Regions from separate parts of the Pseudomonas phytophila genome, predicted to be linked through region 2. Evidence: riboswitches for the same ligand, from Rfam matches in the RefSeq annotation. Region 2 holds a riboswitch; each other region holds the start of a gene.
What was found. Region 2 has a riboswitch for cobalamin ahead of K3169_RS14770 (CbtB domain-containing protein). Riboswitches for the same ligand answer to the same signal wherever they lie in the genome.

Region 1 (3,269 bases), 1.7 Mb from region 2:
ATTCGATCTTCTGTAGGAGTGAGCTTGCTCGCGATGGCGTCAGTGGACTTACCGTAATCTGAAGGCATGCCCCCGATCCAGCGATCCTTAGGGCTAAGGCTTCAAACCCGCCTGTTGTGCCTTCGCTCCCGTCACCCGCCAGATTTTGTTGCCCACATCATCGGCCACCAGCAAGCCACCCTGATGGTCATTCACCACGCCAACCGGGCGGCCCTGTGCTTTTTCGTCGGCGTTGAGGAAGCCGCTCAGCAGGTCGATTGGCGTACCAGCTGGTCTGCCGTCTTTGAATGGCACGAACAGCACCTTGTATCCGCTGTGTGGTTTGCGGTTCCACGAGCCGTGCTGGCCGATGAACATCCCTTCGTTAAACGGTGCAGGCAAGGTTTTGCCGTCGGCGAAGACCAGGCCTAGCGAGGCCGTGTGCGGACCCACCGCGAAGTCAGGCGCGATCGCTTTGGCAACCAGCTCCGGATTTTGTGGTTTAACCCTCTCATCCACATGCTGGCCGTAATAGCTGTACGGCCAGCCGTAAAAGGCTCCGTCCTGAACCGAGGTCACGTAGTCAGGCACAAGGTCACTGCCGATTTCGTCGCGCTCGTTGACCGCGGTCCACAACTTGCCCGTGGTCGGCTCCCAGTCCATGCCGTTCGGGTTGCGCAGACCCGAGGCGAAGATGCGGTGGGTTTTGCTCGCCGGGTCTACTTCCCAGATTGCTGCCCGACCTTCTTCAGCTGCCATGCCGTTTTCCGCCACGTTGCTGTTCGAGCCAACCGTTACGTAAAGCTTGCTGCCGTCTTTGCTGGCGATGACGTTTTTGGTCCAGTGGTGATTCAGCGTACCGCCGGGCAAATCGACGATTTTGGTCGGTTGCGCGGTGATCGCCGTCTGTCCATCTTTATAGGGGAAGCTGATCAGCCGGTCGGTATCGGCCACATAGAGCGTGTTACCCACCATCGTCATGCCAAACGGCGAGTTGAGGTTTTCCAGAAACACGGTGCGGGTTTCTGCCACGCCGTCGTGATCCTTGTCGCGCAACAGGGTAATCCGGTTAGGGCTGGGCACGCCGGCCCCGGCGCGGCCCATGACTTTCTTCATGACCCAGCCACGGACGCCTTGATCGTCATCGGGTTTGGGCGGGGAATTGGTTTCGGCAACCAGCACATCGCCATTGGGCAACACATACAGCCAGCGCGGGTGATCGAGGTTTTCAGCGAAGGCGGCGACCTGGGTGCCCGGGGCCGCAACTGGTTTGCCACCCTGCGGCCAGCCGACGGCCGGGGCGATGTTGACCGTTGGGATCAGGGTTGTGTTGGGCTCCGGCAACTTCGGAGACGGGCCTGTTCCGTCCGTGACTTGCAGGGTCGAGGACTCGCCACAGCCCGCGAGGCCAGCGGCGAGCACGAGCAAGACGGCGTAGTGCGGTTTGAGCGTGAACATGGTGGATCTCCGTAACGGGCAGTGGTGCAGTAAGCGGTAGAGGCCCTCACGCGGTTGAGGTTCAACCCCTGTGTTGATTGACGCTCCGGGGGCAAGGCTCTAACCTGCGCGCTTGTTTCAGGTGCTCATCGTCCGCGGACTGATCGAGTGAAACAGGGAAGCCGGTGCGCTCGCTATTTTTCGAGCTATTCCGGCGCTGCCCCCGCAACGGTAAATGAGTGAAAACTGTGCAAACTGCCACTGTGCTCAGGCATGGGAAGGCGCGCAGCCGGGTTCGCCCGCTCATGAGCCCGGAGACCGGCCTGATCCATTCAACAGCATCACGGCGGGCGATGCTCTGCGCATGACCTGTGGTCGTGCTGTCAGTCTTTGCTATGCCCTCCGTCTGCTTTCGCGTGCCCTCAAGCGGAGAGCTGAGATGAACGAATCCCCTGAACGTGACGAACGCCATCTGGCGCGCATGCTGCGCAAGAAAGCCGTCATGGACGAGCGCATTGCCAGCGCCCCTAACGAATGCGGTTTGCTGTTGGTCTTGACCGGCAATGGCAAAGGCAAAAGCAGCTCCGCGTTCGGCATGCTCGCCCGGGCCATGGGCCACGACATCCAGTGCGGCGTCGTGCAGTTCATCAAAGGCAGTCACAGCACGGGCGAAGAGTTCTTCTTTCGGCGTTTTCCGGAACAGGTCCGTTACTACGTAATGGGCGAGGGATACACCTGGGAAACCCAGGACCGTCAGCGCGATATCGCTGCGGCCGAAGCCGCTTGGGAAGTATCTCTGGAAATGCTCCGTGATCCGTCCATTGGCCTGGTGGTGCTGGACGAACTGAACATTGCCCTCAAGCACGGCTATCTGGACATCGAGCGGGTACTCAGCGACTTGCAGGCGCGTCCGCCGATGCAGCACGTGATCGTGACCGGTCGCGGCGCCAAGCCGGAAATGATCGACATGGCCGACACGGTTTCCGATATCACCGTGGTCAAGCACGCCTTCCAGTCTGGTATTCGTGCCCAGAAAGGCATTGAGCTGTGAGCGCACTGTCATGAGCGAGCCGCGTCACTGTCCGGCGGTATTGATCGCCGCGCCCGCTTCGGGTCAGGGTAAAACCACCGTCACCGCCGCATTGGCTCGCCTGCATCGCAATCAGGGCCGCAAGGTTCGCGTGTTCAAGTGTGGGCCGGATTTTCTCGACCCGATGATTCTTGAGCGGGCCAGCGGTGCGCCGGTCTATCAGCTCGACCTGTGGATGGTCGGCGCCGATGAAAGCCGTCGCCTGTTGTGGGAAGCTGCGGGCGAGGCTGATCTGATTCTGATTGAAGGCGTGATGGGCTTGTTCGACGGTACGCCGTCCAGCGCTGATCTGGCTCGTCATTTTGGTGTCCCGGTATTGGGCGTGATCGACGGTACGGCCATGGCCCAGACCTTTGGCGCATTGGCCCTGGGGCTGGCGCGCTATCAGCCGGACCTGCCGTTCGCCGGTGTGTTGGCCAACCGTGTCGGCACTGTGCGCCATGCGCAATTGCTGGAAGGCAGCCTCACCGAAGGTTTGCGCTGGTACGGCGCGTTGTCACGGGAAACCGGAATCGAGCTGCCAAGCCGTCATCTCGGCTTGGTACAAGCCAGTGAGCTGAATGACCTGGACCTGCGCCTGGACTCAGCGGCTGATGCACTGGCCAGCACCTGCGAAGTGGCCTTACCACCCGCCGTGACCTTCGCTGCTCCGGAAATTATTCCAGCCGAGCCGCTGCTTGAAGGCGTGCGCATCGCCATCGCTCACGATGAGGCGTTCGCCTTTACCTACGGCGCGAGTCTGGACTTGTTGCGGGCAATGGGC
Region 2 (3,269 bases):
AACCCCAGCAAGACATTGATCGGCAGACGACCGCTGCTGGCTTCGATGACCTTGACCGCAGGCGGCAGCTCTTCGGAGACTTCAGCGCGCACCGCAGCCAGACCGGCCGCGTCCATCATGTCGGACTTGTTGAGGATGACCAGATCGGCGCTGGCCAGTTGATCGGCGAACAGCTCATGCAATGGCGACTCATGATCCAGGTTCGGATCGAGCTTGCGCTGAGCGTCGACCTGATCAGGGAATGCAGCAAACGTACCTGCAAGTACTGCCGGACTGTCGACAACAGTAATTACCGCATCGACGGTGCATGCATTGCGAATTTCCGGCCACTGGAAGGCTTGTACCAGTGGCTTTGGCAGGGCCAGACCGGAAGTTTCGATGAGGATGTGATCCAGATCGCCACGACGCGCAACCAGTTCACGCATGACCGGGAAGAACTCTTCCTGCACGGTGCAACAAAGACAGCCGTTGGCCAGCTCATAAACGCGGCCAACCGCCTCTTCTTCAGTGCAGCCAATGGTGCATTGTTTGAGGATTTCGCCGTCGATGCCCAGCTCGCCGAACTCATTGACGATAACCGCAATGCGTCGACCTTCCGCGTTATCCAGCATATGGCGCAGCAAGGTGGTTTTGCCCGAACCGAGGAAGCCGGTAACGATAGTGACGGGAAGTTTGGCCAGTGTTTTCATCGGATGCCCTTTGGCAATACGGCGGGCAAGCGGGACGAAAACCCTGTGTAGCCACAGATGTGTAGCCACAGAGATACGATTCGCCACCGGATCACCCCGCCCGGTTGTAGTGAGAATTCGTCGGGCTCAAGGCCCGAATCGAGGCAGGTCTCCTGGCTTGCGGTACCCATGGAAAGCTTCCAGGGCAGTCATTGCGCCTTCCCGCCCTTGACGGGCAGTGGCTGTACAGAGAGTGCAATGACCGTGCGATAAATCAGCACCGCTTACAGTTGCGGGGGCAGCCGCGGCATTACCGCGTTCCCGTCTTAGCTCCAAATCGTCTGACCCGCAGATAGACTGGAGAACCTCGAACCCGCAAGGCTACGCAGTGACTGCGGGCAGGTCAATCAACTGATTGACGTTCCACGCAGGCGCATGCTCTCCTACATGCCTTGTTACGGGTGCCCCTCACGGGGTGAAACGGGAAACCGGTGAGTTCAGACCTCTGGTCTGTGCAAGTCCGGCGCTGCCCCCGCAACGGTAAGCGAGCGAAGAATCAGATCCACTGTGCGCATCACGGCATGGGAAGGCGATTCTTGCAGGTCGGCGCCATTCAGCGCTCAACCCCTCGCAAGCCCGGAGACCGGCCCGACATGAAACAAATAACGAACCCGCGGTGGGCGGGCGCAGTTGCACTCCCCTGATATTCGTCAGTGGGATAGTGCTGCGCATGCCTGCTTGCCGACATCAAGAGGGAAGCGCCATGTCGATCAGTACAACCAGCCATTCCGCCAACACTGCAACTACCCAGAGCCAACGTCTGACCGCCGCCATCAGCGCAGCCATTCTTGGCGCCTGCCTGGTCTATTTTGCCGGGTTCTCGCATATCGAAGCGGTCCACAATGCCGCTCACGACACCCGGCACAGCGCCGCCTTCCCTTGCCATTGAGACCTGACCATGTTCAAGCGAATCGCTCAAACGGCCGGGTTCACCGGCCTGCTCGCCGCCCTGCTGTTGACCCTGCTGCAAAGTTTCTGGATCACTCCGTTGATCCTGCAAGCCGAAACCTACGAGAACACGCCTGCCGAGCAGGTTCATGAGCATTCACATGGCGAAGCCGCACCCGCTGGTCACGTGCATGATGATGAAGCCTGGTCGCCGGAAGACGGCTGGCAGCGCATCGTGTCGACCACCGGGGGCAATCTGGTGGTCGCCGTCGGTTTCGCACTAATGCTGGCCGCGTTGTACACGTTGCGAGCGCCTGGCAAGACTTCGCAAGGCCTGTTCTGGGGGCTGGCCGGCTTTGCGGTGTTTACTCTGGCGCCAACTTTGGGCCTGCCGCCCGAGCTGCCGGGCACCGCTGCAGCGGACCTCAATCAGCGACAAATCTGGTGGATTGGCACCGCGGCCTCGACGGCTGTCGCGCTCGCGCTGATCGTGTTTGCCCAGAACTGGTTATTGAAAGCCTTGGGGGTGGCGATTCTGGTAGTGCCTCATCTTATTGGTGCACCGCAGCCTGAAACCCACGAGAGCCTGGCACCTGAGGCGCTGGAGTCGCAATTCGTGATGGCTTCGCTGCTGACCAACGCAGTGTTCTGGATCGCCATGGGGCTGATCAGCACATGGCTGTTCCGTCGTAACAATCCTGAGCAGGACCAAGCGTGACCTTGAGCAACTTTGACATACGCTGTCGCGCAGCAAACATTGGACCGGTAGGAGCTAACTTGTTGGCGAAGCGGAATTTCTGACGATGCAGGTCCGACGTCTCGCCAACAAGTTGGCTCCAGGATCACCCGTTTGCTGCTCGGCAGCGCTGTATCAGAGCCACCGGGCGACCGCCTGCAGAAAAGCATTTCAATTCAGTGAGTAATATTTTGCTTGATAACAAGCGTCCGACCCTGGTGGTCGGCCTCGGTTGCCAGCGCGACTGCTCTGCGGGCGCACTGCTGGAACTGATCGAGCGCAGCCTTGAAAGTCATAATCTGCGCCTTAAAGACATCAGCGCCCTCGCTTCCATAGATTTGAAAAGCCGAGAGCCAGGACTGCTGGAGCTCGCGAATCAGCTTGATTTGCCGTTGAGTTTCTTCAACGCCGAACAATTGGCCGCTTACGAACCGCAGCTTAGCCATCGCTCCCAAATCGCCTATGATCACACCGGCTGCTATGGCATCGCAGAAAGCTCAGCGCTGGCGCTGGCAAGCCAATCAGGGACGGCCGAGCTGCTGATCCCCCGCCAGAAATCTTCTCAAGTCACCTTTGCCTTGGCCATTGCCCGGCCAATTCGCTGATAATCGCGATTTTTGCCCCTACACATCTGGAGTCTTCATGACGGTTTTTTTCATCGGCGCGGGTCCCGGCGATCCTGAGCTGATCACGGTCAAGGGCCAACGATTGATCCGCAGTTGCCCGGTGATCATCTATGCAGGCTCGCTGGTGCCTGCTGCCGTTCTGGAGGGTCATCAGGCGGTTCAGGTGAGCAACAGTGCCGAACTGCACCTGGAGCAGATCATTGCCTTGATGAAAGCGGCTCATGAACAAGGCCAGGATGTGGCCCGTGTACACTCCGGTGACCCGAGCCTGTATGGCGCGATTGGTGAGCA
Region 3 (3,269 bases), 1.2 Mb from region 2:
ACCTCCATCGATGCACAGACATCGGGAACTGAGCAGTTGTCATCAAGAACCATGCTCGCAGCACGTTGCTTGAACTCGCGGGTGTAGGTCTTTCGCTCTTGCATGGAACCTCCTGATTGGGCGAATCATATCGCCCTTAAGAGGTGTCCGGGATCATTAAGCCAGTTCAGCTCGGCTCCTACAGGTTTAGCGCGATCCTGTAGGAGCCGAGCTTGCTCGCGATGAAGACTGTGTGGCTAGCCCGTCAAGCCCGCCACTTACCCCAATATTCCAGCGACGTACGCCACAGGCAGATGCCGATAAAGTAAGCCGACATCGTGAACCATATGCCCATGACCACTGGCCCGTTATGCGGGTGGTTGATGATCAGCAACGCACTGGTGATCAACCAGATCGTAGTGACCAGGATGTTCAGCGGCATGAAACGACGCACTCTGAATGGGTGTAGAAACTTCATTCTGGTCACGGTCAGCAATGCCAGACCGATAATCGTCAGGAAGGTCACCCAAGGTGTCGGCTGAATGATGTACAGACACAGCGCCACCACGTTCCAGGCCGCAGGGAAGCCTTGGAAGTAATTGTCCTTGCTCTTCATTTCCAGATTGCAGAAACAGAACAGCGACGAGACCAGAATGATCGCCGTGCTCAGTAACAGCGTATAAGGCGGCAACGGAATGTAGCTATAAATGAACAACGCAGGAATAAACACATACGTCAGGTAGTCAATGACCAGGTCCAGTACCGAACCGTCAAAGCCCGGCAACACGGATTGCACGTTGAATTTGCGTGCGAGCGAGCCATCGACGCCGTCTACCGCCAGTGCCAGGCCTAGCCACAACAGGCAGGCTTTGGCCTGATCATCGAACAGGGCAATGGTCGCCAGGAATGCGATGACCACGCCGGTGGCGGTAAAACCGTGGGCACCCCAGGCTTTAAGCCAGGCCACTCGTTGAGTCGATATCACAGGAAAATGTCTCCAAAAGGTGAAGCGGACCAGTGTAAACCTGGTTGGACGGACTATCGACCGGCTATCGGTCGATAAGGTTCACCGCCGGACGGTGTTAACACCCGGCCATTAAAGGCTTGCATCATGCGCCGAGCAAGCGAAACGTACGATAAAAAACTGTCTGCCAACGGCTGATACAGGAAAAATCCCCACTCTTTTAAGCATATCCATTACCATGCCGCCCGTCGGTTTCCAAACGGGATTAATAGGGAATCCGTGATGACCTCAAGGTCGTCAACCGGAACTGCCCCCGCAACTGTAGGCGCTGAGCCCTGCTCCATCGATGCCACTGGGTCACTCCGGGAAGGCCCGAGCACGGCGATGATGCGTCAGTCAGGAGACCTGCCGACATCAGGAAGCTGCATCGCCGTTGCGGGACAACCCGTCAAGCGGTCGCGCTTTCTGGCAACTGACCCACCGGCGGGGTGTCCGGGGAGTACATCCGTCAGCACGGCGAAATAGCCGTGACTGATTGACCCTGCCGGACCTATGCCAGCAGCAAGTCGTGATGTGTATCCAGCCAGAACACCATCGTGCGGATAACCGTTCGAATGGAGATCGTTTTTCATGTCTTTGCCTCGTTTTGCTGTGCTGCTTGCCGGTCTGGGTTTTTCTGCGCTGACGCTGGCGGCCAACCCTGCCCCACAAATCTCCGCCACACAGACAACCTACCCGTTGACCCTCGATAACTGCGGCGTGCCGCTGACCTTCGCCAAAGCACCCGGCAAAGCGGTGACCATTGGCCAGTCGGCCACTGAAATCCTTTACTCCCTCGGGCTGGGCGACAAAGTGGTCGGTACGTCACTGTGGTTCAACAACGTGCTGCCCCGGTTCAAGGACCTCAACGACAAAATCCCGCGTCTGGCCGATAACGATCCCAGCTTCGAAGCGGTGATCAACAAGCGTCCGGAACTGGTCGCAGTACAATTCGAATGGATGGTGGGTCCCCAAGGCGTGGTCGGCACCCGACAGCAATTCAACGAAATGAAAATCCCCACCTACCTCATGCCGTCGGACTGCGAAGGCAAGGACAATCTGGTGGGGGCGGACGGCACGCGCCTGCGTCCGTTCTCGATTGACAGCCTGTACAAGACCGTCACGCAACTGGCACAAATCTTCGATGTCCAGGCTCGCGGTGCCGAGTTGAACGCCGACCTGCAGGCGCGCCTTGCCAAGGCTCAGGCCAGCGTCAAAGGCAAACACCTGAAAGACGCCTCGGCAGTGTTCTGGTTTTCCAGCGCCGACCTGAATGTTGACCCTTATGTCGCCGGACGCAAGGGCATTCCGGCGTTCATGATGGACACCCTGGGCATCCGCAACATCGTGCAGTCCGATGAGGAATGGCCGACGGTCGGCTGGGAAACCATCGCCAAGGCCAACCCGACCATTCTGGTACTGGCACGCATGGACCGCCGCCGCTTTCCGGCCGATGACTTCCAGAAAAAACTGGAATTCCTCAAGACCGATCCAGTCACCAAAAACATGGACGCGGTGAAGCACAACCGGATCGTGATTCTCGACGCACAAGCCATGGAAGCGACGATTCGCACGTTCGACGGCATCGATGAACTGGCGGACGCCATCGACAAATTCGATCTGCACCCATGACAGCTCAGTTCGCCGGTCGCTTGTTGCGCAAGATTTGCCTGCACGGGGCCTGGGTGCTGGCCGTTTTGCTGGTGGCGATCGTCGCGGGCATTGCGATTGGTGAGACGCCAATCAGCCTGTCACTGGTGTTTCAGGTGCTGGCCAACAAATTGTGGGGGGCTGGTTTCGTGCTGGACCCTATCGATGAAGGCATCGTCTGGAATTACCGACTGACCCGTGCCCTGGTTGCCGCAGCATGCGGCGCAGGGCTGGCTATCTCAGGTGTGGTCCTGCAATCACTGCTGCGCAACCCACTGGCCGATCCTTACTTGCTGGGCATCTCCGCCGGGGCCTCGACCGGCGCGGTGCTGGTGGCGATCATCGGCGTTGGCGCAGGTGCCATCTCTTTGTCAGCCGGAGCCTTTGCCGGGGCCATGGCGGCGTTTGTACTGGTCGCCCTGCTCGCTCGCAGTACTGGCGCGGTCAGTGGCAGCGGGCAGATCATTCTCGCGGGCATCGCCGGTTCGCAACTGTTCAACGCCCTGACCTCCTTCCTGATCACCAAGTCGGCCAACTCCGAACAGGCACGCGGCATCATGTTCTGGCTATTGGGCAACCTCAGCGGCGTGCGTTGGCAATCGGTCACGCTGGCCGTGCCCGTGGTGTTGATCGGTCT

Region 1: another riboswitch for cobalamin. It lies ahead of cobO (cob(I)yrinic acid a,c-diamide adenosyltransferase); the one in region 2 lies ahead of K3169_RS14770 (CbtB domain-containing protein).
Region 3: another riboswitch for cobalamin. It lies ahead of K3169_RS20300 (ABC transporter substrate-binding protein); the one in region 2 lies ahead of K3169_RS14770 (CbtB domain-containing protein).

What each region holds. Positions count from the first base shown of each region.
Region 1 is NZ_CP081201.1:4,977,284-4,980,552, reverse strand. It holds gene K3169_RS22510 (PQQ-dependent sugar dehydrogenase) at 94-1,437, opposite strand; cobalamin riboswitch at 1,540-1,758, shown strand; gene cobO (cob(I)yrinic acid a,c-diamide adenosyltransferase) at 1,856-2,467, shown strand; gene K3169_RS22500 (cobyrinate a,c-diamide synthase) at 2,478-3,269, shown strand, end outside.
Region 2 is NZ_CP081201.1:3,247,118-3,250,386, reverse strand. It holds gene cobW (cobalamin biosynthesis protein CobW) at 1-689, opposite strand, end outside; cobalamin riboswitch at 814-1,053, opposite strand; cobalamin riboswitch at 1,111-1,335, shown strand; gene K3169_RS14770 (CbtB domain-containing protein) at 1,432-1,617, shown strand; gene K3169_RS14765 (CbtA family protein) at 1,627-2,334, shown strand; gene K3169_RS14760 (cobalamin biosynthesis protein) at 2,541-2,957, shown strand; gene cobM (precorrin-4 C(11)-methyltransferase) at 2,995-3,269, shown strand, end outside.
Region 3 is NZ_CP081201.1:4,489,824-4,493,092, forward strand. It holds gene K3169_RS20285 (transposase) at 1-104, opposite strand, end outside; gene pcsA (phosphatidylcholine synthase) at 245-964, opposite strand; cobalamin riboswitch at 1,176-1,371, shown strand; gene K3169_RS20295 (hypothetical protein) at 1,336-1,575, opposite strand; gene K3169_RS20300 (ABC transporter substrate-binding protein) at 1,574-2,614, shown strand; gene K3169_RS20305 (FecCD family ABC transporter permease) at 2,611-3,269, shown strand, end outside.